2 regions of the Microbacterium sp. EB106-03-03-XG65 genome follow, and region 2 is predicted to be linked to the other one. Evidence: predicted binding sites of a transcription regulator. Region 2 holds the regulator's gene; the other holds the start of a gene.
The links. Region 2 encodes LexA, which represses DNA repair genes until DNA is damaged. Its sites were predicted from a motif close to TCGAACANNTGTTCGA; they were not measured.
Positions count from the first base shown of each region.

Region 1: AC3WS6_RS16665 (HNH endonuclease signature motif containing protein) is a predicted target of LexA. The motif match lies at 6,087-6,102, and genes of this name have one in related genera.

Region 1 covers NZ_JBYTEB010000002.1:680,122-694,437, reverse strand. Annotated here, with positions in the region: gene AC3WS6_RS16695 (cytochrome P450) at 104-1,438, shown strand; gene AC3WS6_RS16690 (cation efflux transmembrane domain-containing protein) at 1,468-2,451, opposite strand; gene AC3WS6_RS16685 (hypothetical protein) at 2,448-2,936, opposite strand; gene AC3WS6_RS16680 (hypothetical protein) at 3,097-4,407, shown strand; gene AC3WS6_RS16675 (hypothetical protein) at 4,788-5,345, opposite strand; gene AC3WS6_RS16670 (DUF4352 domain-containing protein) at 5,342-6,007, opposite strand; gene AC3WS6_RS16665 (HNH endonuclease signature motif containing protein) at 6,113-7,576, shown strand; gene AC3WS6_RS16660 (endo alpha-1,4 polygalactosaminidase) at 7,656-8,465, opposite strand; gene AC3WS6_RS16655 (DUF899 domain-containing protein) at 8,483-9,205, opposite strand; gene AC3WS6_RS16650 (MFS transporter) at 9,280-10,671, opposite strand; gene AC3WS6_RS16645 (carboxylate-amine ligase) at 10,706-11,800, opposite strand; gene AC3WS6_RS16640 (Rho termination factor N-terminal domain-containing protein) at 11,809-12,075, opposite strand; gene AC3WS6_RS16635 (hypothetical protein) at 12,191-12,355, shown strand; gene AC3WS6_RS16630 (CsbD family protein) at 12,407-12,613, opposite strand; gene AC3WS6_RS16625 (four-helix bundle copper-binding protein) at 12,842-13,216, shown strand; gene AC3WS6_RS16620 (hypothetical protein) at 13,414-13,761, opposite strand; gene AC3WS6_RS16615 (FBP domain-containing protein) at 14,092-14,316, shown strand, end outside.
Region 2 covers NZ_JBYTEB010000002.1:34,706-49,021, forward strand. Annotated here, with positions in the region: gene hisB (imidazoleglycerol-phosphate dehydratase HisB) at 1-593, opposite strand, end outside; gene AC3WS6_RS13360 (histidinol-phosphate transaminase) at 590-1,684, opposite strand; gene AC3WS6_RS13365 (LysM peptidoglycan-binding domain-containing protein) at 1,759-2,121, opposite strand; gene lexA (transcriptional repressor LexA) at 2,402-3,088, shown strand; gene AC3WS6_RS13375 (S9 family peptidase) at 3,136-4,998, shown strand; gene smpB (SsrA-binding protein SmpB) at 4,999-5,475, opposite strand; gene ftsX (permease-like cell division protein FtsX) at 5,582-6,496, opposite strand; gene ftsE (cell division ATP-binding protein FtsE) at 6,493-7,551, opposite strand; gene AC3WS6_RS13395 (DUF2510 domain-containing protein) at 7,690-9,054, shown strand; gene AC3WS6_RS13400 (DUF2510 domain-containing protein) at 9,090-10,139, shown strand; gene prfB (peptide chain release factor 2) at 10,150-11,259, opposite strand; gene AC3WS6_RS13410 (MFS transporter) at 11,385-12,614, shown strand; gene AC3WS6_RS13415 (NUDIX hydrolase) at 12,611-13,162, shown strand; gene AC3WS6_RS13420 (pilus assembly protein TadG-related protein) at 13,201-13,620, opposite strand; gene AC3WS6_RS13425 (TadE/TadG family type IV pilus assembly protein) at 13,617-14,048, opposite strand; gene AC3WS6_RS13430 (TadE family protein) at 14,041-14,316, opposite strand, start outside.

The DNA.
Region 1 (14,316 bases), 650 kb from region 2:
CGAGCAGCATGCGCTCCGCTCGTCGGCGGCAGAGGCGCTACCACACCGGCCGCTCTCATGCCTCCCCCTGTACCCCGAGGCGCACGTCTGACAGCGTCGCCCCATGGAACTCATCGATCTTCCCGTGCGGGCCGCGCGCCGTCTCGGAGCGCTCGCTCGCGACGACGCGCCCTCCCTGCTCATCCACGGTTACGGGCTCGGGCCACGCATCTGGCGACGGGTCCGACCGGGGGCACGGTCGGCGCCCATGCGCCTGCTCGGGCGCGACGCGATCTTCGTGCGCGGAGTCGAGGGCGTCGAGCTCTTCTACGACGAGAACCGCATCGCCCGCCACGCGGCCATGCCCGCGCTGGTGCAGGAGAGCCTCTTCGGCCATGGCTCGGTGCACAGCCTCGACGGTGCGGCGCATCGGCACCGCAAGGCCACGTTCGTCGACGTCGCCTACGAAGACGAGCAGGTCGCACGGCTCACGCCCTGGCTGGAGCGCGAATGGGCTGCCGAGCAGCAGGCGTGGCGTGACGGCGGCACCCGAACCGCGTACGACGCGGCCGTCGGCGCCCTCGGGCGTGCGGTCATGACCTGGGCGGGGCTGCCCGGTACCGACGCGGCGAAGACACGCTGGTCGGTGCGCCTCGCGCAGATCGTCGACGGGTTCGGATCGCCCTACTCGCCGCAGTACCTCGCGGCGCTCGCCAACCGCTGGTGGTCCGACCGCCACTCGACGCGACTGATCGAGGCCGTGCGGCACGGCTCACTGCGGGCCGAACCCGGCACGGCGCTCGAGCAGTGGGCGCACCATCGCGACGAGAACGGCGAACTGCTGAGCGCCCATGTCGCCGGAGTCGAGCTGCAGAACAGCATCCGCCCGATGATCGCGGTCGCGCGATTCGTCGCCTTCGCGGCCAAGGAGCTGCACGACCGCCCGCAGTGGCGAGGTCGGATCGCAGCCGAGACCGCCGAGCGCGGCGCACTCGTCGGCGGCCCCCTCGCCGTCATGTTCGCGCAGGAGGTGCGCCGCACCGCCCCGTTCGTGCCGATGCTGCCCGGATGGGCGCTCGACGACATCGAGCTCGACGGTCAGCGCGTCGAGGCCGGCGGGCGGGTGGTGCTCGACATCGGCGGCACCGACACCGACGAGCGCTTCTGGGCGCGCGCCGAGACCTTCGATCCCGAGCGGTTCCGAGATGTGGGCGACGACTACGAGGCGCTCGCGGCGTTCGTCCCGCACGGCGGTGCGGGGGTCGCGACCGGTCACCGGTGCCCGGGGGAGAAGCTCGCGATCGCGGGGCTGTCTGCCGCTGTCGCCGTGCTGAGCGACCCCGACCTGCGCATTCTCGATGCCGGTCTCGACGTCGATCTGCGGCGGCTGCCCACGAAGCCCCGATCGGGCGCCCGGGTGCGCTCGGCGACGGCATCCGGTCGCTGCCCGTTCCACTGAGCCGGCCGGTCGGCGAGACGGCGCAGCGGTCAGGCCCTCCCGCTGGTGTCGGTGCCCTCGGGCAACTCGTCGACAGGCACGATCACAACCTCCTGCACCTTCCAGTCGATCGCGGTGATCCGCTCGGCGAGGTCGGTCGTCTGAGCGAGCGACACCTTGCCCCGTCGCGGCACCACGAACGCCTCGATGTGGAAGACCTGTCCCTGGTCGCGCATGCGCACCGACGCCTGCGTCACCCACGGCTGGGAACGCATGGTGGAGAGCACGTCGTGCGCCAGCGGATGCGGGTCCTTGCTGTCGTACGTGCGGGCGCGCTGGTCCATCAGGTCGATCACCGCCGTCCGGGTGTTGCGTGCGCCGTCCCAGATGATGCCGAGCGAGATGAAGAGAGCGGCCGCGCCGTCGAGCCACCACGCTCCGACGCCCACCCCGAGCACTCCGACGATCGAGGCGACCGTGGTCTGCCAGTCGGCCTTCGCCATGTCTGCGTCGGCGTAGAGCAGCTTGTTGTGCAGCACGGGAGCGAGCTTCGCCTTGGCGGGGCCGTAGAAGAAGACCGGCCCGACGATCACGACCGCCATCACGGCGACCATGAGCCAGCCGAGCCAGATGGTCTGGCCGAAGAGCTGCACGGTGCCGATCGTCGGATGCTCCCCGGCGATGAGTCCGGTCGCGGCTTCGACGGCGAGGTTGAGGCCGACGGCGAACAGCGCGACGCCGGCGACCAGGTGTCCGATCCCCATCGAGCGATGCAGTCCGTAGGGGTGCTTCACCGTCGGGCGACGCCGCACGAAGATCAGTGCGATGAGAAAGGCGATCTGCGGGATCAGAGACAGCATGTCCTCGATCCAGGCCGTGCGCATGGCCTGGGAGTTGCCGACGACGAGGGCGAGCACCGCGATCGTGACCGCGGTGTACGCGATCGTGAACCACTCCCACCGCACGGCCGACCGCAGCGCCTTCTGCTGCTCGTCGGGCAGTTCGGTGCGGCCGAGATGCGTCACGCGGGTCATCCGCCGACCTCCTCGTCGAGGAACCGTTCGAGGGTGCTGAGGAACGCGTTCTCGCCGAGCGGCACGAGCATGACGATCGATCGTCCGTCGGCGCCGTCGATGGCGGGGTACCCGCGACTGACTCCTGCCTTGTCGACCCAGGGCGTCTGACCCGTGAACCCGCCTGCCACCAGGTCGAGATCACCGCGCTCGAGCATCGTGACGAGGGTCTCTTCCGAGGCGACGGTCCAGTCGACACCGGCGTCGATGCTGTCGGCGAAGCCCCTCACGAGCTCGGGAACGCTGCCGGTCGGCGGCTCGGTGTCGTCCGACACGAGACCGGGATCCGGCGAGACCCCGACTCTCAGCTCGCCGCCCGACACGCTCTGCAGCGACCCCTCGGGATCGGTCGGAACGGTCAGGCCGCATCCTGAGATCGCGGCGAGGAGTGCGATCGCGATCACTGCGCCGACGGCGCGGCCCGCGTGGGCCCTTCGTCTGTTCACCCCGTCATGCTCGTGAATCGCATATCGGCCTGCAATGCGGTTGACGATCGGCAGGGGCGTGGCTAGCGGACGGGCGTGACGGGAGCGGCGCGGGCGAGATACCCGGGTGCGGCGCGGGCCATATACCCGGGTGCGGCGTGGGCCATATACCGTAGGGCACATGTCACAGGCTCTGCGCACGTTCGGGCGCATCATCGCGCGGCACGGTGTCGCGCTCATGGCCTGGTATCTCGGGGGAGAGGCACTGCACCGGCTGCTGGTCGAGCTCGCCGGTTTCGTGGGCGGCCATACGTCGCTCGGCGGGCTGCTGCTGCTGCCCCTCGCGGTGGGCGCGCGACTCTTCGCCTACGTCGCGATGTACCTCACCGTGCGATCGTCGCTGCCGCACAGCCGCAGAGAGGATGCCGGAGGGCCGCGCGAGTTCGCATCGGCGACCCTGGCGGCGATCCTCCCGTTCTTCGCGTTCTACACCGCCTGGGGGCTGCTCGACGCCGACCTGATCGACTTCTTCCGCATCGCCGTCGCGGTCGGCCTGCAGAGCACCGGACTCGACGCCTCTCAGCTGGGTGACCGCGGAGGTATTATCGCCGTCGGCGTGCTGCCGGTGGCGGTGCTGGTCGTCGCTCTGCTCGCGCGACTCCTGTTCACCCGTTTCGCAGCGCGCCTGCCGAAGTGGACGGTCGTGCTCGCGGTCTACACCGAGATCCTCTGGACCTTCATGCTCTTCGTGCTGATCGCGCGGTGGTGGAACGGAGTGCTCGGGTGGCTCTCCGAGCGGGCTGCGGTCGGGTGGCTGCAGGGGTTCGGCGATTGGTTCGCGGTCAACCTCGCGCCCGTCGCCGCGGTGTGGGAGGGGGCGACCTGGCTCTTCGGCGTCATCGTCGCAGCACTTCTCGTCCCCGCGGCGTGGCTCACGGTCGCGGGGGTCATCTTCGGCACCACGTTCGACTCGACGCCGTCGTTCCCGCGGTGGGCGGGCGACGCGGGCAGTGCGATGCGCGGGGCGATGATGAGCGTCGCGCGCACGCTCGTGATGCGTCTCGAGGGACTTTGGGCCGCGGTCACGGTGATCTGGCGCGGTGGACCGGTGCTGTTCGGCGCGTTCGTGCTCGCCTACGCATCCTGGAGCCTCGCGGAGCAGCTCGCGACCCGCGGAGTCCTCGAGGTCATCGGCGGTCACGATCTGCGGTTCTGGGCGGGAGTGTTCCCGCTCGTGAGCGTCGGCATCGCGGCGATCGCCGAGCCGCTGCGCGTGGCGATCGTCGCGACGGCCTATGACGGCGTGATCGGCCGCCCCAAGGCCGGGCTCGACACACGTCCGACGGGGGTCGACGAGGTCTCAGGGATCGACGGTGAACCGGGCCACGTCGGAGTCGTCGCCCTCGATGTCGAGCACGAAGGGCCCGTCGGCATCGTCGGGCAGCACGAAGACCAGCAGGATGCGGTACGATGCGGGCTCCGCGACACATGAGGTCGCATCCAGGCCCGTAGGCAGGTCGAGCCCGTCTCGCGAGGTCACCCAGGTGCGCGACGACGACTGCTCGGTGAGCGTGGAGGTGCCGCAGGATGCGGCATCCGGTCCGCCGCTCGCGGTCAGTCGGACGCTCAGCGTGCGCGACCCCTCGGGAGCGTCGAACTCGCCCCACTCCGCGAGGCCGAGTGCGAGCTCCTGACCCGAGATGACGGCGCGGGAGTCGGCGGCGGACCCGGCGTCGATCACGCGGTCGGGCTGCCGGACATTCGGAAGCACATCCAGCCAGACGGAGGCACCGACGACCGCGACGGCGGCGATGGCCACGGCGATCAGCGCGGTGCGCTGCGTACGGAACCAGCTCTTCATCCGGCCCCGGCTCATTCCGCGCTCCAGCCCGGAGCCGGCAGCTCGGTGCTCGGCACGCGCGGAAGGCCGGCGAGCTCGACCGAGATCGCGACGAGGTCGTCGAGCTCGGGTGTGGAGTACGTCGGCGTGAGGCGCAGCTCGGCGCTGCCGCTGTCGAGATCGCTCGGCAGCTCGAAGGCCAGCACGCCCGTGATGTCGGTGCCGACCCGGAGTGCCGTGCCACGCAGCGAGGCGGAGGTGCGCTCGCTCGCCTGGAACACGCGCCCGTCGACGGCCAGGGTCGCGAGCTGGATCGCGGCATCGACCTCTGTCGTCGCCGCCGAGACGTCGAGGGTGATCACGAGCCAGTTCCCGTCGGCGCTCCATCTCGACGTCTCCTCCGTCACCTCATCGGCGAAGCGCGCGTCGGTGACGGTCGCGATGATCGTGCGCGACGCGACGGCGTCGCCCGCCTGGCCGTGCAGCGTGATCGGACCGACGATGTCCTCGTCGGTCGGCGTCGCGGCCGTCACGAGGCCGGCGCCCAGCACCAGCGCGGCGCCGAGAACCCACGGCATCGCGCGCTTCACGGTGTCCCGCTCACGGGTACGGCGATGCGGGCGGCGATGTCTCCCGCGCGCCAGGTCACCACACGCGACGACAGGATCACGGCACCGGTGCCGATCACGGCCTCGTGCACGTCGAGCGACACGGTCTCGCCCGCCGTCGAATCGTCGGGAACCGGCCAGGCGATCATGACCTCGGCGGGGACCCCGGGCTGCAGATACACCTGACCCGCGGAGCCGTCTGCGCGCCACACGGAGGCGCTGTCGGTCGACTCGAGACCCGCGAGGTCGAGAAGAGGCTGCTCGTGGTTCACGAGGTTCGTGTCGATGCGGTCGGCGCTCGTGCCGACGCCGATCGGGTGGTCGGTGAGGTTCTCCAGCGCCAGGGTCATGACCAGCAGCACCTCGCCGTCTTCCGCGTCGAGGTACTCGGATTCGACCTCTCGCGTGAACTCGGCGTCGCGCACGGTGACGCTCAGTTGACCGGTGCGCACTTCGTCTCCTGCGTCGACCTCTTGCGGTTCGCTCACTGCCTGGGCGAACCCGCCGGTCGCGATCACCACGATGAGCAGTGCGGCGACCGCCGCGGCGGCGACCCAGATCCAGCGGGGGAGATCGGTGATCGCGTGCGCCCATCGGGACGCGATCGCGCGCACGCCGCCGGTACGGTCCCCCCTGATGCTCACGGGGTCAGCCTAGCGAGGGGTGTCTCGTGGTGTGCGGTTTCGAGATGCCGGGATCTTGCTGGTCTGGCCACGTCGAGAATCGAATATATGTTCTAAAATGGGGGTATGACCTTTCATGCCGGCGGTGACCTCGATCTCGAGGAGCGGTCTCGCCTGCTCGACGAGTGGGTCGGGGTGCGGCGTGAGATCGCGGTGCTCGAGGCGAAGGCGAGCGGGTTGCTGATCGAGCGGCTCGCGGTGCGTGAGGCGGATGTCGCCGAGCACGGGTTTCATCGTGAGGCGATTCACCGGTCGATGATCGCGGAGTATGCGGCGGCGGGGCGGGTGAGCACGGGGTCGGTGGAGTATGCGTTCACGGATGCGCGCACGCTGTCCCGGTCGTTGCCTGCCACGCGAGCGGCCTTCGAGACCGGGGCGATCAGCGTCGGGCACGTGCGGGAGATCGTGCGGGCGAGCCTGATCGTGAGCGAGGCGGTCGATGCGGGAGACGTCGCGCCCGAGACGATGGGACTCTACGAGGCGGCGGTGCTGGTGTTCGCGGAGCGGGAGACCGCGGCGCGCACGAAGGCGCACGCACGCCAGGTCGCGGCCACACTCGCGGGGGTGACGCTGGTGGCCCGTCACCGCAAGGCGGCCGAGGAACGCTGCGTGCAGGTGCGCTCCGTCGGCGACGGGTTGTCGCTGCTCACCGCGGTACTGCCGGAATGGGTCGCCGAGGGGATCCTCGACCGGCTCACGCAGATGGCTCGGGAGATCGTCCGCACCCGCGACGACCGGGACCCGTGCCTGCGGCCCCGCGACGAGGAGGGCGGCGCGCAGTCCCGAGACCTGCATGACTTCGACTCCGAGGACGCGCGGTACGACGCATATTTCACCAGCGGGGTGATCTTCGGCGAGTCGGGCACTTTCACCACCGACCCCCTCGTCGGCCTGATGGATCCGATGACCGATCCGACCAGCCCCGACATCGAACACCTCGAGACCGACACCCGCACCCTCGACCAGATCCGCGCCGACGTGCTCGCCGACCTCCTCCTCGCCGCGACCCCCAGCCCCGAGAACGGCACCGGACTGCAGAACATCACCGCCCGCATCCAGATCACCCTCGCCGCAACCACCCTGACCGGCGCCGACGACCGCCCTGCCCACCTCGACGGTCACGGCCCCCTCGCCCCCGAGATCGCCCGCTGCCTCGCCGGACGCAACACGGGCTGGACACGCCTGTTCCTCGACCCCTCGGGCCTCATCGTCGAGACCGACACCTACACCCCCACCGAGCCCATGCGCCGCTTCCTCCGCGCCCGCGACCAACACTGCCGATTCCCCGGATGCCGCATGCCCACCCACCGCTGCGACATCGATCACACCCACGACCACGCCCGCGGCGGCAGAACCCGCACCGACAACCTCAGCCACCTCTGTCGGCGCCACCACACCCTCAAACACCCCGACGTCCACGACCGACACCGCTGGACAGCCCATCAACAACACGACGGCACCATCACCTGGATCAGCCCCCTCGGCCGCACCTACACCGACGCACCGCCACGACGGGTCATGTTCACCTGACCACACCACGGTCGGCCTGCTCACTGACGCGTCGAACACTCACTGATGCGACGGACGCTCAGCGACGTGTCGCGGAGACTCAGCGACAGACCTCGAACACATGCCCGTCGTCGCCGGGCGTGAGCAGGTCGCGGTCGCGCAGCACCAGGGAAGCGGGCGACTCGTCGTCGGCGCACATCTCGGCGAAGGGTCGAGGGAGCTCGTCGGTGTACTCGATGTCGACGACATGGTCGCCGTACACGTCGGTGAAGGCTGCGCACTCCTCGTAGGCCGCGCATTCCTCGACCACGGCGAAGTCGAACCCGGCGTCATCATGCAGGCGTGCGGCATCCTCGGCGGCGTTCTTCTGCCCTGCCGCGAGCCCTGAGCCGTGCGCGATGTCGACGAGCATCGCCGCGAGAGCGAGATTGTCGTCGAGACTGAGCACCCCGTCAGACCGCGTGTACGAGTCGAGGTTGTCGAACTCGACCGCATCGAACCCGTCATCCGCGCACCCCTCGATCCACGGACCCACGCGGTCGGCGATACCCTCACGCTTCGCGGCGGTCGAGGTGTCGAGCAGCGCCTCGTCGGGCCAATCGGGGTCGAACACCGTCTCGCCGTCGTGGTGCAGCAGGAGGTCGGGATCCCAGTCGTCGAGTTCGCCCGGCTGCGTCTGGAATCCGTTCACGTAACAGATCGAGTAGAGCCCCTCGGCGGGCGGATCCGACCGGTCGCGCCCGACGATCGCAACGCCGTCGGCGGGATCGTAGGCGCCGCCCAGCTGGTAGTCGGGAGTCCCCCCGGCGGGCGGGAGGGCCAGTGCGTCGCTCGACGCGGCGCTCGTCGTGCATGCCGTGAGAGCGCATCCGGTGAGAGCGAGGGCGGCTGTCAGGAGCAGCGCGGTCACTCCGCGCGACACCCGCCTCAGGAGCCTGCTCCCTGCAGCGAGCCGTACAGCTGAGCGATCTCCTTCGACCGCATGCCCCGGTCATAGGTCGGGTGCTGCGGCCAGCCCTCGGGCGAGTCCTCCCACTCCTCCTGGCGGCCGTACGGAAGCAGGTCGACGAGTCCTTGCAGGTGGCTGAGTCGTTCGGTGCCGCGTCCGTTCGTGTGCCAGGTGCGGTACACGGTGTCGCCGTCGCGCAGCAAGACATTCACGCCGAATCCCTCGTTCGGCCCCGCATCCAGGTCGGCTCCGAACGAGCTGTCGGCACTGGAGTACCAGGCCATGCGGTTGCCGACGCGCTCTCGATAGGCGATCGCCTCGTCGATGGGGCCGTTCGTCACGATCACGAAGCGGGCGTCGTAGTAGCGCTCGAGCACGTCGAGGCGCGTGAACTGCGACGTGAATCCGGTGCATCCGGGGCACTGCCATTCGTTGCCGTCGGTCCACATGTGGTTGTAGACGATGAGCTGCGGATGCCCGTCGAAGATCTCGGCGAGGCGCACGGGTCCTTCCGCCCCGACCAGCGTGTACTCGGGGAGTTCGACCATCGGCAGACGACGGCGCTGCGCGGCGATCGCATCGAGCTCACGGGTCGCGGCCTTCTCGCGCACGCGCAGAGCGTCGAGCTCGCGGCGCCACGTGTCGGCATCCACGACGGGCGGAAGCGGGCTCTGCGTCGTCGATTCGTCTGGCGTGCTCACGAGTGACCTCCGGATGCTCGGGGAAACGGCTTCTTCAGTCTGCGCCCGGGCACCGCCATCGTCAACGCGCACCGTCACCGCGCGGCGTCGACGTCGGCAGGCGCGGACTCCGCGGGGTTCCGTCGGATGCCGATCCACGACACGACTCCACCTACCGCGAACAGCGCCGCCGTCACCCAGGCGGCGTTGTGGAAGCCGTCGAGATCGAGCGTGCCGCCGATGATGGTCGACAGCATCGCGACGACGAGCAGTCCGGCGACGCGCGAGACCGCGTTGTTGACGGCCGAGGCGATGCCCGACCGCGACTCGTCGATCGCTCCGAGGATCGCGGAGGTGAGCGGGGCGACCGTGAGGGCGAGGCCGAGTCCCAGCACGATCATCGCGGGGAGCACCTGCCACCAGTAGTCGAACTGGTCGGCGACGAGCAGCAGCATCAGCGCGCCGACCGCCATGATCAGCGGGCCGATCGTCATGAAGATGCGCGGCCCGAAGCGACCAGCCCACGACCCGGCGCGAGAGCTGAGCAGAATCAGCAGCACCGTCACGGGCAGGCTCGCGAGGCCGGCCGCCGTGGCGCTGAGCCCCGCGCCCTGCTGCAGATACACGCCGATCACGAAGCCGTTCAACGAGAGAGCCGCGTACACGAACAGGGTCGCGAGGTTTCCCCACGCGAAGTCGCGCACGCGGAAGAGTGACAGCGGCATGAGCGGCGCAGGCGACCGCTGCTGCCGCACGAGGAAGAGTGCGAAGAGCAGAGCGCCGACGACGCCCGGCAGCCAGATCGCGGGGGAGGACCAGCCCAGGTTCGGCTGCTCGATCAGCGCGAACACGACCGCGCCGAGGCCGATCGCGCACAGCGCTCCGCTCAACCAGTCGACACGCACGCCGCTCGGGCGTTCCGAGAGCTTCAGGCGCGCGAGCAGCACCAGCGTCACTCCGATCGGGATGACGTTGATCAGGAAGACGAGACGCCACGACAGGTAGTCGACGAAGAGGCCGCCCAGAAGGGGGCCGACGAGCTGCGCCCCGGTCGTGAACGCGGTCCAGACGCCGATCGCCCGGGACTGCAGGTCGCCGCGCATGGTCGCGGTGATCAGGGCGAGCGAGCTCGGCACCAGCAGCGCTCCGGCCGCTCCCTGTGCGGCGCGCGCGATGATCAGGATGAGCGGATCAGGAGCCGCAGCCACGGCCACCGAGGCCACGCCGAACGCGATCAGCCCGACGCGCATCACGAGCACTCGGCCGTAAGCGTCCGACAGCGACCCCGCCAGCAGGATCAGCGCGCTGAGCGTGATCAGATACGCATCGACCACCCACTGCTGAGTGGTGATGCCTCCGCCCAGCTCACGACTGATCGCGGGCAGGGCGACGGTGACGACCGTGCCGTCGAGGAAGGTCACGAACGAGGCGAGCACGGCCACCGAGATGACGAGTCGCTGCAGGGGAGCGAAGCGAGATGATGCCACAGGCCGACACTACTGCCGTGGTGGCTCCGTCGGGTCAGTTCCCGTCTGGTCGGCTCTCGGCGGGCGCCGTGCCCGCGCGGTAGAGGTGACGCAGTCCGTCGACCCCTCGGTCGGCGTGTGCGCGCAGCTGCCGCTGTGCGCCGGTTCCCTCGGCGACCACGCGTGCGAGGGCATCGTCGACGAACTCGCGATCACCATGCTCCGCGAGGGTCGGAGCGATCCGCTCGAGCATCCGGGCCAGCACCTCTCGAGCACCCGCGACGTCGCCGGTGATCGGGTCGACGATGCGTGCATCCGGTCCCTGCCGTGCCGCCGTCCACAGCGACGAGTCGATCCCGTCGAGCGAGACGGCCGAATGGTCGCCGAGTTCGTCGCTGAGCACGAGTGCGCGGATCAGAGCGACGGCGAGCAGTGTGTCATCGACCGTCAGCTGCACGTCGCACACGCGCACCTCGACCGTCGGGAAGTTCTCGGACAGGCGCACGGTCCACGCGATCGAGCTGGCGTCGGGAATCGCCCCCATCGAGACGAGTTCGGCCACCCCGGCACGGTAGTCCGTCAGGTCGACGAACCGCGGAGGGCTCCATGAGGCCGGCAGGCGACGGATGAGCAGACTCCGCCAGCTGGCGAACCCCGAGGGTCGGCCCTTGCTGAACGGTGAGTTGCCGCTGACGGCGAGCAGCACCGGCAGCCACGGTCGCACGCGGTTGAGAGCGCGCACCCGCTCTTCGTCGTCGGGCACCTCGACGTGCACGTGCAGACCGTTGACCTCGTGCTCGCGGGTGATCTCGGCCAGGTGATCGGCGACCGCGTCGTAGTGGGGCGACCGCGACACGATGAATCGGTGCGGTGCGATGAACGGCGTGCCGGTCGGCGCGACGATCGCACCGTGCTCGGCGGCCTGGGTGCCGAGCATCTCGCGCATCTCGCGCAACTGCTGCACCCCGTCGGCCCTCGTGGCCAGGGGCGCCGTCGCCGTCTCGAGCTGGCATGTGAGGTATTCCGGCGTGACCTCACCCGACGGCCGTGTTCCCACGAGGCCATCGCGGGACTCCGGGGTCATGGCCAGCGGCACCAATGTCTTCTCGTCGAGGAGGACGAATTCCTCCTCGATCCCGAACCGGGCCACCCGCGGCCCTAGTGATTCCGCAATGCGGAGATCAGATCGGCCTTGCGCATGCGGCTGTAGCCGCGGAGCCCGATCTCCTTGGCGCGGGCACGGAGCTCTTTCACGGTCCAGTCCTCGTAGTCGCCGTGTTCGCCGCCGCGGCGGCCCACGGTGCTGCGGCCATCACGCGCTGCCGCGTTCGAGATCCGCGCCGCCTTCTCCTTCGATGCTCCGTCATCGCGGAGCTCCTCGTAGAGTTCCGGATCCTTGAGGGAACTGTTCCTGCGTCCTGGCATGTCTCACTCCTCACACGGCGGAAAGCCTCGCGTCAAGCCCCTCTGGCATGCGGCTTCGCGGGTCTAGGTTGAGAGCCCTAGCCGGGCGCACCGCGCCCCAGAGAAGGGAAGACCGATGAACATCCTTCTGATCATCATCATCGTGGTCGCGATCATCCTCGCGATCACCGGCGGACTCGTGCAGTCCCTGCAGTTCTTGCTGTGGGTCGGGCTCGTGCTGCTTGCGATCGCGGTGATCGCCTGGTTGATCCGATCGATCTCCGGCAACCGCACACGCTGAACCCGAAGAGTGGGGCCCGCCCTCCGGGGGGCCCCTTCTCTGTGTGCGGGATTACTCCTTGAAGCCGTCCCGGACGTTCTCGCCGACCTTGTGCGCGGCATCCTTGACGTTCTCGCCGGCCTGCTTGGCCGATGCCTTGGTCTGGTCCGCGCGGCCTTCGGCCTCGAGCTCTTCGTTGTCGGTCAGCTTGCCGAGGCCTTCCTTGGCCTTGCCGCCCAGCTTCTCGGCGTTGTTCTTGATGTCGTCTCCGGCGCTCATGTCCGTGTCCTTTCCTCGACTGATCAACGGACTGCCACGATCACACGCGGGGCCAATACTGGCCACGGGATTGACAACCAGGACTGGGCGTGGAAGCAGAATTCCGCAGTCGACGCCGGTGCCCGAGGCGACTAGCGTGGGCGGCAGGCGGGTGGTCCTGCCCGCTCTCACCTCGGCTGCGGCCGGCGACGAAAGCGGTGTGCGATGGACTCGATGATGATGGGCGCCATGTCGAAGAACATGGAGTCGACCGATATGGCGATGATGGACATGGCCGTCATGCAGGCGTGCATGGACGCGTGTTCGGCGTGTGAGCAGGCGTGCACGATCTGCTCGACGCAGATGATGGACTGCGCTCCCGCCTGCATGAACTGCGCCGACATGTGCAACACGATGATGCGGTCGATGCTCCGGATGCAGGGCATGACGCCCGCGACCATGATGGCCATGCTCGACGCGTGCATCGCGATGTGCCAGATGTGCATGGACGAGTGCATGGAGCACGCAGCCCACAGCGAGGTCTGCCGGATGTGCGCTCAGGCGTGCAAGGACTGCATGGACGCCTGCATGGCCGTCAAAGCCATGATGATGGCAGCAGCCTGATCCCCGGTCGCAGATCCCCGGTCGTTGAGCGAGGACGGCGAAACGCAGATCCCCGGTCGTCGAGCGAAGACGGCGAAACGCAGATCCCCGGTCGTTGAGCGAGGACGGCGGAGCCGCCCGAGACGAAACGCGCCCGAGACGAAACGCGCCCGAAACGAAACGCGCCCGAAACGAAACGCGCCCGAGAAGAAACGCGCTCAGGCCACGGCGACGTTGAACTGCGTGCGGCCGACGGCCAGCACGCCGTAGCGCAGGTGCAGCGCCACGGGGGTTCCCGAGGGGGCTTCGAGGGCGCAGCTCGCACCGTTCCACAGCGTATGCGCGGTGCCGTCGAGCGTGCGCACGACGAGGTCGCCCGTGGCGGCATCCGCGTGCTCGACGATCGCATCGACCCATTCCGCCGGCGTGGCCGAGGCGATGCGCGCCTGGATCAGGTGCAGGGCGTGACCCGCCTCGAACGATGAGCACGCGAAGCCGTGACGGCACATGCACGCAGAACGCTCACGCACCGAAAGGGGCGAAAGGCGGTTCAGCGGCGTCGACACGGTGGTCTCCTTCGTGAGCGGACGTGAGTCGTGGTGAGCGGGCGTTCCGGCAAGAGTAGGTCGCGTCGGTCGGAGAGGGAATCCCCGCCGACACGCGATGAAACAAACGGGCGTATACTTCCGGGATGCTGTTGTCGATGAGCGCTCTCCGCATGCCGGAGCGGGCGCAGAACGGAGCCGCAGGCGCCTTCCGCGCCGCCGGCAGAGGCTGACGATCGGCCGGAGACGGAACTTCCCGTCCCCGGTGCTGTGTCGTACTCCGCATCCGCTCGGATGCTCCTCCTCTCCGTATGCCGTCTCAGACGGCCGTCACGAAAGCACCTCTCGCTCATGCGTCCCATCGACGAGCGCACCCTGCGCGCCTCCTTCATCAACGCCTCCCGCAAAGAGGTCTCCGACCTCACGCTGCCGCCCGGTTTCGCCGACCTCGACGTCTCGACGCTCGACTACCTCGGCTGGGTCGATCCGAAGCTGCCCCGCCGCTCCTACGTCGTCGCCTGGGTCGACGATGTCGCCGTCGGCGTCATGCTGCAGCGGGCCGAGCAGCGGGTCATC
Region 2 (14,316 bases):
ATGCCGTCGACGAGGGGATCGAGCGCCTTGGCTTGGCGGAATGCGCGGGCGAAGGCCTTGTATTCGGCCTCGGCGATGTGATGCGGGTCACGTCCGCCCAGCACGCGCACATGTACGGTGAGGCCGGCGTTGAACGTGATCGCCTCGAACGAGTGACGCACGAGCGAACCGGTGAAGTGCCCGCCGATCAGGTGGTGCTCGAACCCTGCGGGCTCGCCCGTGTGCACGAGGTAAGGACGCCCCGAGATGTCGACCACCGCTTGCGCAAGAGCTTCGTCGAGCGGAACGAGCGCGTCGCCGTAGCGTGAGATGCCGGACTTGTCGCCGAGCGCTTCGCGGATCGCCTGACCGAGCACGATCGAGATGTCCTCGACAGTGTGGTGCGCGTCGATCTGAGTGTCGCCGGAGGCTCGCACCGTCAGATCGGTGAGCGAGTGCTTCGCGAAAGCCGTGAGCATGTGGTCGAAGAACGGCACCGAGGTGTCGATGTGGCTCGCGCCAGTGCCGTCGAGATTCAGCTCGAGCTCGACGGTGGACTCCGAGGTGCTGCGGACGCGCGAGGCCGCGCGTGCAGTGCGAGTGGTGCTGCTCATGAAGCCGATCCTATCGAGGCCAGCGCATCGAGGAACGCGGTGGTCTCCGCTTCCGTGCCGGCGGTGACCCGGAGGTGCCCCGGGATGCCCACGTCGCGCACCAGCACGCCGCGGTCGTACAGCTGCTGCCACACAGCCTTGGGGTCGGACACCCCTCCGAAGAGCACGAAGTTCGACCAGGTCTCATGCGGCGTGTAGCCGAGCGCCTCGAGGGTCGCCGTGATGCGATCGCGCTGCTCGACGATCTCGTCCACCATCCCGAGCATCACGTCGGCATTCCGCAGCGCGGCGACAGCCGCAGCCTGTGTCAGGGCGCTGAGGTGATAGGGCAGCCTCACCAGACGCAGAGCATCGATGAACGCCGGATCCGCAGCGAGATACCCGACGCGGGCGCCCGCGAACGCGAACGCCTTGCTCATCGTGCGAGACACCGCGAGACGGGGCCGCCCATCGAGCAGAGAGAGGGCTGAAGGAGCATCGCGCGGGGCGAACTCCTGATAGGCCTCATCGACGACCACTATGCCCCGTGACGCCTCGTATACGGCTTCGATCACATCGAGCCCCATAGGGGTGCCCGTCGGATTGTTCGGCGAGCAGAGCAGGATCACGTCGGGATCCGCAGCGGCCACCTGTGCGGCCGCCTCGTCGGGGGTGATCGTGTAGTCGGGCTGGCGCGCGCCGGCGACCCAGCGGGCACCCGTCCCCTGCGAGATCAGCGGATACATCGAGTACGTGGGCGCGAACCCGTAGACGGTGCGCCCAGGCCCCGCGAACGCCTGCATGATGTGCTGCAGAACCTCGTTCGAGCCGTTCCCGGCCCAGATCTGCTCCGGCTCGAGGCCGTGGCCGAGGTAACGCGCGAACGCCTCTCGCAGAGTGGTGAACTCGCGGTCGGGATAGCGGTTCACGTCACGCAGAGCCACGGCGATGTCGTCGAGGATGTCGCTCGAGACAGCATCGGGAACGGGGTGCGTGTTCTCGTTGACGTTCAGAGCGATCGGGAGCGGAGCCTGCGGGGCACCGTATGGGGTGAGTCCGCGGAGGTCGTCACGAAGAGGGAGGTCTGCAAGTGAAACGGTCACCCTTCCCATGGTAGGCCGCGTCTGGAGGGCAGTCATTCAGCGTGACATCGAAGATGTGCGGCTGGTCGGCACGGCGCCGATGGTCACTCCGAGTACTGCGCCGGGATGGCCAGCTCTTCGCCGATCTGCAGAGCGCCACCCTGGAGCAGGTTGAGTCGCGTGATGTCACCGATCACGTCGCGCGGATCTGCCTTCGGCGCGATGCTCTCGGCGATCGACCAGAGCGTGTCCCCCGGCATCACCGTGACGGTCTCGAAAGACGCCACCGCGACATCGTCGTTCGAGGCGATCGCATTGCCGCCGCTGAGTGCGCCGAAGGCGACGCCTGCCGCGAGCGGCAGCGCCGCCAGCGCCAGCACGACTCGACGACCGCGCGCCGTCAGCCGGAGGCGCGTCGTCGGCACTGCCGGGACGATGGCTGCGGTGCTGAAGGTGATGGTGCTCATGTCGTGCTCCTCTGCTGCTCCCGCGCTGGGCGGTGAAGGTGGCGTAGCGTTCGCATTCGCGACTCGGCCGGGAGCCGTGAATGCGAAGCTACGTTCCGAAGGTATCTTCGAATTCGAATGTGTGTCAAGACTTCTTCGAAACCCGCTCCGGAAAAGAACCGACACGCTCGAACAGATATTCCCCATCGCTGCGTTTCTCGGATACGGTTTCGATAGCAACACCCCACCACGGGCCACCGACATTCGAACCGAGACGCCGGGTCGACACCTGAGGAGCATCATGAGCGACAACGCCGCCACCGAGTCAGAGGCTCCGCGCACTCGCCGTCGGAAGAGCCTGAGCCCGAAGCAGATGGCGATCCTCGAGGTCATCCAGACGTCGATCAGCCGCTACGGCTACCCGCCGAGCATGCGGGAGATCGGCGATGCGGTCGGACTCAAGTCGCTCTCGAGCGTCACGCATCAGCTCGGCCAGCTCGAACTGAGCGGGTACCTGCGCCGTGACCCCGGCAAGACGCGCGCGATGGAGGTGCTGATCGATCTTCCCGGCGCGAGCGGCGAGAACCCCGCCGACATCGCGACGCCCGTCGGCGATGCCGCTCTCGTGCCCCTCGTCGGCAGGATCGCCGCAGGCGTGCCGATCACCGCCGACCAGCAGGTCGAAGAGATCTTCCCGCTCCCCCGACAGCTGGTCGGCAAGGGCGATCTGTTCATGCTCAAGGTGTCGGGCGAGTCCATGATCGACGCGGCGATCTGCGACGGCGACTGGGTCGTCGTGCGTTCGCAGGGCAGCGCCGAGAACGGTGAGATCGTCGCCGCGATGCTCGATGGGGAGGCCACCGTGAAGGTTCTCCGGCGCCGCGACGGCCACACCTGGCTGCTTCCGCGCAACTCGGCGTTCGAGCCGATCCTCGGCGATGAGGCCGTGATACTCGGCAAGATCGTCGCCGTGCTCCGCGCCGTCTGAGCGCACCGCACATGCGGTGCCGGCCGCGTTGACCGTAGGGTCGAAGCATGTCGTCGCCCTATGGCTCCTGGTCCTCGCCCTTCTCTCCCGCATCCGTCGCGGCGTCGTCCCCGCGATACGACGGCGCTGCGTTCGTCGGTGACGAGATCTGGTGGGCAGAGTCGGTTCCGACCGAGGGCGGGCGAGTCGCCGTACGCAGTTCTGCGGGACAGGTGGTCCTCCCCGCACCGTGGAGCGCCCGATCGAGGGTGCACGAATACGGTGGCGGGTCCTGGACCGCGGACCCCGCGGGCACCCTCTACTTCGTCGATGCGGCAGACCAACGGGTCAGGCGGATGTCGCGCACCGGTGTGATCCTGCCGCTGACGCCCGCAGGCCCCTCCTACGGTGGCCTCCGCCTCGCCGGCGGACGCCTGTTCGCGGTGCGAGAGGATCTCGATGCCGAACCGCATACGCGAGCCATCGTGGAGATCCCGCTCGACGGCTCCGCAGCCGACGACCACCGGCGTATCCGCACGTTCATCAGCGGAGCGGACTTCTACGCGCATCCTGCCCTGTCGCCCGACGGCACCCGGCTCGCGTGGGTCCAGTGGAACGCGGGCCGGATGCCGTGGGAGAGTGCAGCGCTCGTGGTCTCCGACGGCGAGCACACGACGACTCTTCCGACGCGCGCCGCTCTGCAACCCGAGTGGACCGAGGACGACCAGCTCCTCTACTCCGACGATCCGTCCGGCAGATGGGCCCTGCACCGTCAGGCGCTGCGCGGCGTCTCCGCGCTCGGCCCGGCCGAGCCTTTCGCCGCCACCGATGACGCCGACACCGGCTACGGCCTCTGGGTGCTCGGCAATCGCTGGTACCGCCCGCTTGCCGACGGCCGGGTCGTCGCTGTGCGCACCGAGGGCCGCGACCAGGTCGTGCTGATCGACGCGTCCGGGTCCGCGCATCCTCTCGCGCTCCCCGCCGACGGCCACATCAGTGTCGATGACGTCGCGGGGACCACCGTGCTGCTGTCCGGCACCAGCTCGGCGGGTGCCCCCGGAGTCTGGTGCGTCGACGTCGACACCGGTGAGGTCATCACCGTGACCGGCGGAGGCCCGTCTGACCCGACCTGGGCACCGCCCGCGTCCATGATCGCGGTGGAGGGGCCGCGCGGGCCCGTGCACGCCTTCGTCTACCCGCCCGCCCACCCGCACGAGACTCCCCCGCACGACGAGCTTCCTCCGTACATCGTGCTCGTGCACGGCGGCCCGACGGCCCACGTGACAGGCGCAGCCTCGCCGGCGATCAGCTTCTTCACCAGTCGCGGGATCGGCGTTCTCGACGTGAACTACGCGGGCTCCACAGGGTACGGCCGGGCCTACAGAGAGCGTCTCGACGGCGAATGGGGTGTGGCCGACGTCGATGACGTGATCGCGGCAGCCGAGGGTCTCGTCGACATCGGGTTCGCAGACCCGGCGCGCATCGCGATCAGGGGCGGATCCGCCGGAGGGTGGACGGTGCTCTGCGCGCTCGTGCGCGGCGGCACGTTCACTGCGGGCATCAGCCGCTACGGCGTCGCAGACCTGCGGATGCTCGTCGCGGACACACATGACTTCGAAGCCTCATACATCGACGGTCTCGTCGGTCCGGTTCCCGAGGCCGAGGCGCTCTACATCGAGCGCTCGCCCCTCACCCACGTCGATCGGATCGATGTCCCGGTGCTCCTGCTGCAGGGAGGCGTCGATCGTGTCGTACCCGCATCGCAGTCCGAGGCGATCCGAGACGCCCTCGCTTCCCGGGGAGTCGATCACGAGTACGTGCTGTACCCGGAAGAGGGCCATGGCTTCCGATCCGCGGAGACCATGATCGACTCGCTCCGACGCGAACTGGCGTTCCTGGGGCGTGTCTTCGGCTTCACCCCCGCCGACTGATCACTCTCCGACGCGGTTGCGCAGACGCATGGCCCGTTCGGCCTCGCGGGTGTCCTGACGCTCGCGAAGGGTCTGGCGCTTGTCGAACTCGCGCTTTCCCTTCGCGAGAGCGATCTCGACCTTCGCTCGGCCGTCGGAGAAGTAGAGCTTGAGCGGGATGAGGGTGTAGCCGCCGGCGGACACCGCATGCTGCAGCTTCGCGATCTCCTCGCGATGCAGCAGGAGCTTGCGGATGCGCTTGGCCGAGTGGTTCGTCCAGTGACCCTGCGAGTACTCGGGGATGTGCACGGAATCGAGGAACACCTCGTTGCCCTTGACGAACGCGTATCCGTCGCTGAGATTCGCGCGCCCCTGACGTAGCGACTTCACCTCGGTGCCGGTGAGCACCATCCCCGCCTCGTACGACTTCTCGATGCTGTAGTCGTGACGTGCGCGACGATTGGTCGCGATGACCTTCTCCCCGCGTTCCCTGGGCATGATGTCTCCTGTGCGTCGATGAGCTCAGCGACAGGGGTGTCGCGAGCAGCCTTTCAGTATATACCTGAGCCCGGATGCGTCCCGCGACAGCACGAGCGGCGCCCAGTCAGGTGCGAAGCCAGCGGCGGATCGCGAAGCCTGCGGAGAGCGCGGCGAGTACGACTCCGATCCCGATCAGTACCGGAACCACGAGCGCGGCGTCACTCATCGAGATCCAGGTGGTGATGAACGGCACACGGCCGCGCAAGTACCCTTCGACTCCGAAATGCACGCCGGCGACCACAGCTGCGCTGGCGAGAACCGACCCGAGGAATGCCGCGAACACGCCCTCGAGCACGAAAGGCGTCTGGATGAAGCGGTTCGACGCTCCCACGAGGCGCATGATCCCGATCTCCTTGCGCCGTGCATACGCCGAGAGCCGGATGGTCGTGCCGATCAGGAGGATCGCGGCGATGAGCATGAGCACGGCGACCCCGACGGCGATGTACGTCGCGACGGTGAGTGCGGAGAACAGCGGCTCGAGGTACTGCAGCTGGTCCTGCACCTGCTCGACACCGGTGACGCCGTTGAAGGCCTCGGAGATGACCTGAGATTGGCCGGGGTCCTTCATCGTCACGAAGAAGACCTCGAAGGCCTGATCGGCGCTGATGAGGTTCGCCTGGTCCTCGCCGAGCTGGTCGACGAGCTTCGCGTAGGTGTCTTCCTTGGAGTCGAAGGTCACCTCGCTGATGAGCGGGGCCAGCGCCTCGCCCTCGAGCTGACTGCGCACGGCATCCACCTGGTCCTCCGACGCGCCGCCGTCGATGCACGTCGGCGACTCGGAGATGTCGCTGCACATGTACACGGCGACCTGCGCACGCTCCGTCCAGTAGCCGCGCATGGTGCCGATCTGCGCCTGCATCAGGATGGCCGCGCCGACGAACGTCAGAGACACGAACGTCACGAGCACGACGGAGATGACCATCGAGATGTTGCGCCGAAGACCGACGAGAGCCTCGGTGAGGATGAGACCGATTCTCATGAGGTCGGCCCCACTTCCTCTGCGCCGTCGTCCGAGAGGCCGAGACGATCGGCGACTCCCAGCTCTGCGACGTCGACCTGCGGGACCACTATCGGATGCGTGCGAGAGGCGACCGGAGTCGGCGCGACAGGCTCTGCATCCTCGATCCTGGGCTCGATGGGCGCAGCCTGCGCTTCGGGCGTCTCGGATGCGGTCGGCACGGCGTCGGCAGCGGGCGACTCCGCCCGGCGCTGCGCATGGAGCTCCTCGGCGAGTGCTGCGCGCACCACCGACAGATCGGCGGTCTGACGCTGCACCTCCTGCACGGCCGTGAGCGCCGCGGCCGCGGCTGCACCGCGAACCTCTTCGGGCACAAGTCGCGGGATGTTCGATGTGTCGCCATAACCGCCGTGCACCTCATCGCGCACCATCTCGCCGTCGCGCAGCTCGATGACACGGCGCTGCATCTGATCGACGAACGCCGCTTCGTGGGTGGCCATGAGCACGGTCGTACCGCCGGCGTTGATGCGGGCGAGCAGCTGCATGATGTCGACGGACGTGGCAGGGTCGAGGTTTCCGGTCGGCTCATCCGCGAGGAGCACCTGAGGCCTGTTGACGAGCGCGCGGGCGATGGCGACGCGCTGCTGCTCTCCGCCGGAGAGCTCGTGCGGCATCCGCTTCTGCTTGCCGTCGAGTCCGACGAGCGCGAGCGCCTCGGGCACGGCCTGCTGGATGAAGCCGCGCGACGAGCCCGTCACCTGGAGCGTGAACGCGACGTTCTGGTACACGGTCTTGGACGGCAGCAGGCGGAAGTCCTGGAAGACCGAGCCGATGTGGCGACGGAAGTACGGGACCTTCCGGTTCGCCAGCGACCGCAGGTCGCGTCCCAGCACGGCGACGCGACCGGTACTTGGCACGTCCTCGCGCAGGATGAGTCGCAGACATGACGACTTCCCCGACCCCGATGCCCCGACGAGGAAGACGAACTCGCCCCGTTGGACCTCGAAATCGACGCCGGACAGTGCGGGCCTGGAGGTCCCGCGATAGCGTTTCGTGACGTTCTCGAACCGAATCATGACTTTACGAGCGTAAGCGCGCGGGTTCCTCTGGTCGCGAGCGACACCCCGCCGACGGCTTCCACGTCAGACCCCACTGCTATACATGGAGGTGCGGATCCACGCCCCAGCGTGGACGACGACTCCGAGGGGGATGCGATGACCACGCCTGCAGGTTGGTACGACGATGGATCCGGCCGGCAGCGCTGGTGGGACGGCGCGCAGTGGACGGAGCATTTCGCCCCCGCTGTCGATGCCCCCGTCACCGACGACGCCTCATCCGACGTGGGGACAGCCGAGGAGAACGCCGCGTCCGAGTCGGCGGCATCCGCCGAGACGCACGACGCGATCCAGTCCGTCGCCGCGGTCGAGGTCGGCGCCACGTGGGACGCACCTTCGTCGGAGGGTGCATCCGGTCCGGAAGACAGCCCGTCGACAGACAGCCCGTCTGTCGACGTACCGTCGACAGACGATCCGTCGACAGATGGGGCGCCGGCGTCCGAGACGTCCGCACCCGCCGGACCTGTGCCGCCGTACGCGAACACCGCACCGGAGCCTCCCGCCTACTCCCCTCCCGCCTACTCCCCTCCCGCCTACTCCGCACCCGGCTACGCCGCTCCCGCCTACCCCGGTGCGACTCCGACATCTCCCGGCGCGGAGGCCGCCTCCCCCGGAAGCGCGCCGGGCTACGCCGGTTCACCGTATCCGGGCGCTGCTCCCGCATACGGAGCGCCCGGCGCTTATCCGGTCGCAGCGCCGTCGGCGCCCTCCGGACCGGCGGGGCTCTCGGTGCTCGGGCTCGTCGGCCTCGGCCTCGCGGCACTCGGCACGGTGCTCGCGTGCATCCCGCTCACGTGGATCGCCCTGATCGGCTGGCTGATGCTGGTCGGCGGCTTCTTCGCGTCGCTGATCTCGCTCTTCCTCAAGGGCAGGAAGTGGCCCGGTATCACGGGCCTCATCGTGTCGATCGTGGGCGGCATTCTCGCCGTCATCCTGAGCTTCTTCTTCGCGATCGCCGCTGTCTCCGAGGCGATCCGGGACCTGCCCACTCCGCCACCGTCGAGCGAGTCCGACACGACACCCGCTCCGTCGCCGAGCGCCGATGCCGATGACAGCGACGAGACAGTACAGGTGGAAGTGGGAACGATCGGCGACACCGTGACTCTCCGCTTCCTCGGCGGAAGCGGAGAGGTCACCGTCACCGAGGCGACCTGGACGACGGACGTCGGCACGGGTGTCCCCCCGACGAACGGCGGGTACCTGACGATCGAGACGACATGGACGGGCATCGACGGCGTGACTCCCGCGAACCCCCTCTTCACATCGCTCCAGGCGGCGGACGGCACCGAGGGCGATCTCGACCTCTTCGTCACGGGAGCCCCCAATGAGCTGCTCGATCCCGGACAGACGACGAGCGGGCCGATCACTTTCGACGTCGCCGAGAGCGAGTCGTACCTCTTCGTGATCACCGACGAGGCCCTGCGGGAGATCGCGCGGATCTCGATCACCCCGACCGCCGGCTGAGCCGGCGGATCGCTCCACACGGAACGGAGTCGATGATGACGACACCCGCAGGCTGGTACGAAGACGGTTCCGGACGGTTGCGCTGGTGGGACGGGGCCGGCTGGACCGAGCACACGATGCAGGCGCCCCCGGCCGCGGTGACTCCGGCACCGGTCTCCACGCCGACACCGCCCTCGCAGACGGCGTCGGATCCGCGTCCGACATTCGAGCCTCCCTACGTCGCCGCGAATCCTGCGGCACCCGCAGCGAACGTGACGATCGGCGGAGCGTCTGCGGGCGTCTCTCCCGGTGCGCCCGGCCCCTACCCGGGCCCAGCGACCGGCGGGGGTATGCCGGGCTCGTCCGATCCGTCTGCGGCGGCGAAGGCCCGGATCTCCGTGCTCGGCATCATCGGTCTGTCGTTGACGGCCGCGGGCGTCGTTCTCTCGTGCGTCCCGGTCATCGCCCCCGTCGGCTGGATCCTTCTGGCGGTCGGCGTCGTGGCGTCGCTCGTCTCGATCTTCCTCCCGGGCGCGAAGTGGCCGGGGATCGTCGGGGTCGCTCTCGGCATCCTGGGCGCAGTCCTGGCCGTAGCCGTGGCGTTGCTCACGCTGAGTACGACTGCGACCGAGCCTCGCGGCGAGCCCTCGTCCGTGACGACGGGCGAGCCGTCTCCATCGCCCTCGCAAGAGCCGACGCCCGCGCCCTCCCCCTCGACGATCTCCACCCCTCCCCCGGGTGCACAGACCGTCACCTTCGACGAACTGGCCGTGGGTCAGTGCATCCCGTTCATGGAATGGGGCGACGAGGTGTCCGAGCTTCCTGTCGTGGCGTGCGACCAGCCCCATACCGACGAGGTCTATTACATCTTCGACGCGACCGATGGCGATTTCCCCGGTGACGAAGCTCTGCAGACTCTGGCGACGGAACGCTGCGATGCGGCTTTCGCCGATTACATCGGCATCCCGTACGCGGACTCCGAACTCGACAACTACTGGTTCGTGCCCACCGAGGCATCATGGAACCGACTCAAGGACCGAACCATCCAGTGCATCGCCTACAGCAACGGCGAGGTGACGGAGTCGTTCCGGGGATCGGCCCGCTGAGCGACGGGGATCAGTCCTCCTCTTTGCGCTTGCGCCAGCGGATGCCTGCTGAGATGAAGCCGTCGAGGTCGCCGTCGAACACGGCAGCCGGGTTGCCCGACTCGTGTCCGGTGCGCAGGTCCTTCACCAGCTGCTGGCCGTAGAGGAAGTACGAGCGCATCTGGTCGCCCCAGCTCGCGGTGATGTTACCGGCGAGCTCCTTCTTCTTCGCAGCCTCCTCCTCCTTCTGCAGCAGCAGCAGTCGGGTCTGGAGAACGCGCATGGCGGCGGCGCGGTTCTGGATCTGCGACTTCTCGTTCTGCATCGAGACGACGATGCCGGTGGGGAGGTGTGTCAGTCGCACGGCGGAGTCGGTGGTGTTGACCGACTGCCCGCCAGGACCTGACGAGCGGAAGACGTCGACCCGGATGTCGTTCTCGGGGATGTCGACCTCGGTCGCCTCTTCCATCAGAGGGATGACCTCGACGGCGGCGAACGACGTCTGGCGCTTGTCAGCCGACCCGAAGGGGCTGATGCGGGCGAGGCGGTGCGTTCCTGCCTCGACCGACACGGTGCCGAAGGCGTAGGGGGCGTCGATCTCGAAAGTCGCCGACTTGATGCCGGCGCCTTCGGCGTAGGAGGTGTCGAGGACCTTCACGGGGTACTTGTGGCGCTCGGCCCAGCGCAGGTACATGCGCATGAGCATCTCGGCGAAGTCGGTGGCGTCATCGCCGCCTGCACCCGAACGGATCGTGACGATGGCGGAGCGCTCGTCGTACTCTCCGTCCATCAGCGTCTGGACCTCGAGCTGATTGATGATCTCGGTGAGCGCGTTGAGCTCGGCGCGTGCTTCGGCGGCCGAGTCCTCATCACCCATCTCGTTCGCAAGATCGACCAGGACCTCGAGGTCGTCGAGACGACGCCCGATGCCTTCGACGCGAGCGAGTGCCGACTGGCGGTGGCTCAGAGCGCTGGTCACCTTCTGGGCGCGTTCGGGGTCGTCCCAGAGGTCCGGCACGCCGGCTTCCTCGCTGAGGCGCGCGATGTCGGAGCGGAGGGTCTCGACATCGATGACCTCGCGGATGTCACCGTAGGTGAGTCGCAGGGCCTGGATGTCGGCGGAGAGATCGAGTTCGAGCATGTCGCGTCCAGCCTAACGTGCCGCCTGCGCGGGCGGGGACCCTGCTTCGCCTCTGGCCCGCGCGGCGACGGAGTAGCGTGAAGTGAGTGAGCAATGCTTCCACGGTCCTCAGGCGATTCGGACCCATGGTGTACCTGCCCACCGTGCTCTTCTCGCTCGGCGAGGGTGCCGTCATCCCGCTCATCCCGGTCATCGCGTCCGAGATGGGTGCCGACGTGGCGTTCGCCGCGCTCGTGGCCTCGGCGCTGGTCATCGGCCAGCTGTGCGGCAACGTGCCCGCCGGGTGGGCGGTGTCGCGCATCGGTGAGCGGTTCACCATGGTCATCGCCGGAACCGTCGCGATCGCGGCGGGTGTGGGCATGGTCTTCGCCCCGTCGCTGACCGTGCTCGCGGCATCCGTCTTCCTCCTGGGGTTCTGCGCCGCGGCCTTCGGCCTCGCGCGCCATGCCTTCATGACGACCAGGGTCCCGCTCGCCTTCCGTGCTCGCGCGCTCTCGCTGCTGGGCGGCAGCTTCCGCCTCGGTGTCTTCATCGGGCCGTTCGTCGCTGCGGGGCTGCTGCAGTTGTTCGGTTCCGAAACCGCCGCGATCTGGTTCTTCCTCGGCTGCCTCGTCGTGATGGTGCTGCTCGTGCTCTTCGGACCTGATCCCGAGAAGACCATCCCGAGGGCGAGTCCGATTCGCACGGCGGCACTGTCGGAGGATTCCGGCGAAGTCGTCTCCGGATCGATCCCCGTCGCTGAGCGCGCAGGAGTCTTCCGCACCATGTGGTTGCAACGGAGCGTTCTCGGGCGATTGGGGATCGCCGCGGCATCGCTGTCCGCTGTGCGCTCGGCACGCCAGGTCGTCCTGCCGCTCTGGGGACTCTCGCTCGGCCTCGACTCTTCGACGATCGCGCTCGTGGTCGGCGTCTCGGGGGCGATCGACTTCGCGCTGTTCTACGCGAGCGGCCAGGTGATGGACCGCTTCGGCAGGCTCTGGGCCGCGATGCCCGCCATGCTCCTCATGGGTGCCGGGTTCCTCGCCCTCTCTCTGACGCACGACCTCGATGCCGCCGTGCTGTGGTTCGGCATGTTCGCCGCGATGCTCGGAGTAGGAAACGGCCTCTCGAGCGGCATCCTGCTGACCTTGGGGGCCGACGTCGCCCCTCAGCGAGACCCGGCGGCCTTCCTCGGCTCCTGGCGGACCCTCACCGATACGGGAGGTGCGATCGCCCCGCTCCTGGTGTCGGGTATCGTCGCCGTCGCCTCCCTGCCGTTCGCCGCAGCGGCGATGGGCGTGATCGGACTTCTCGGGGCAGCGGGGTTCGTGCGGTGGATCCCCCGCTTCGTGCCGAGGGCGAAGGAGAAGGAATGACGGTTCTGGGCGCGGACATGCGCCGACTGGTCATGGAGTTCAGCCCTCGATCGTCTCGCGACGACAGGGCGCTGAGGGACTTCGCGCGACACTTCGCCGATGATGCAGGCCCTATCGGCCGCGACGACGGCCCGGCTCACGCCACGGCGTCAGCGTTCGTCTTCGACCCCGCTCTGACGAGGATCGCGCTGGTCTTCCACGGCAAGGGCGGATTCTGGGTGCAGCCGGGAGGCCATCTCGAAGACGACACCTCAGTCGTCGACGCGGCTCTCCGCGAACTCGAAGAGGAGACCGGGATCGCTGCGGAGCACCCCGGAGCATCGCTCGTGTACGACCTCGATCATCACGCCCTGTCTGCGGCATTCGGGCGCTGCGCGTCGCACCTCGATGTCGGCGTCGTCGTGACGGCGCCGACGGACGCGCCCCTCACCGTGAGCAGCGAGTCGGGCGACGTGCGGTGGTGGCCCGTCGACTCGCTTCCGGCGAATGTCCCTGAAGGGTTCTCCGCACGCGTTCGCGAGATGCTCGCACGCGCCGTGACCGTCTGAGAGGGCCGCAGTCGCCGACCCCGAGCGCGTGGGATCGCTCACTGCACGGCAGTGCGACTGGTGCCCGTCGACCGCAGCTCGATCCCGTCCGGCAGGAACAGTGAGAGAAGAGGGGGATGCCACCATGCCGCGACCGACACCCGCGCAGATGTCCCTTCGGGAGCGCTCGCGGACACGAGCGACGCCGCCTGTGGAGCGGCATCGATCACGGCTTCCGCCTGCTCTCCGACCCTGTCGTCCGTGAGTCGGGCGAGCGGCTCGTCGCCGTCGACGGTGAGGACGAATCCGTCCGCCCCGGCGAGCGCTGCGGAATCGGCGAGCGAGTCGAGTCGCTTCTGAGCGATGTAGAGATCGGTCGCACACACGCACACGAAGGTCAGAGCGAGCGCCAGCACGGCATACCCGAGCGTCAGCAGCAGCACGCTTCCTTCTTCGCTCCCCCGGATCTCTTTGCTCACCTCGCCCCCCAGGTCCGTGAGACCTTCTGCACGGCCGACCCCTGTACCGTGACCGCTGCCGCCTCCTGCAGCCCGAGGATCGCAGGGATCAGCGGGAGGGAGACGCGGGCGGTGACGGTGAGCACGATGGTCGCCCCCGGCTGTGGACACTCTCCGTCCGTCCCGGGGCACTCCGTCGACATCTCCAGTGTCGCGTCGTCCAGGCCGTACTGCTCGATCACGCTCGTGAGGACCCGCTCGCCCCGAGCCTCCGCCGTGTCAGGGTCCGGCGCCAGAGCGATCGCGCGTGCTGTGTGACGAGCCGCCGCCTCGACGCCGAGAGTCTGCTCCTGAATGGCGCCCAGGGCGATGATCAGATACACCAGGGGCACGAGCAGGATCACTCCCACAGCGATGAACTCGAGCGCGGCCGACCCCTCGTCATCCATTGCCGAACGTCTCTTTCGGCGCATCTGCCTCCACGGTCAGCGCGTGGGGCAGTCCCAAAAGGCCCATCACCGGGAGAGGTGCAGTGACGGCGACCTTCACCATCTGCGCACCGAGGACCTGCTCCTGCACCACGACGACGTCTTCGGCGTAGAGCGCCCCGACGGCACGAGTGATCACCTCGCGTGCGCGGTCCACACCGTCGGCCGGATCCGCGTCTGCGAGCGCCGCGACATACGCGCCCTCCACCGCAGCGTCGTGCACGACGTT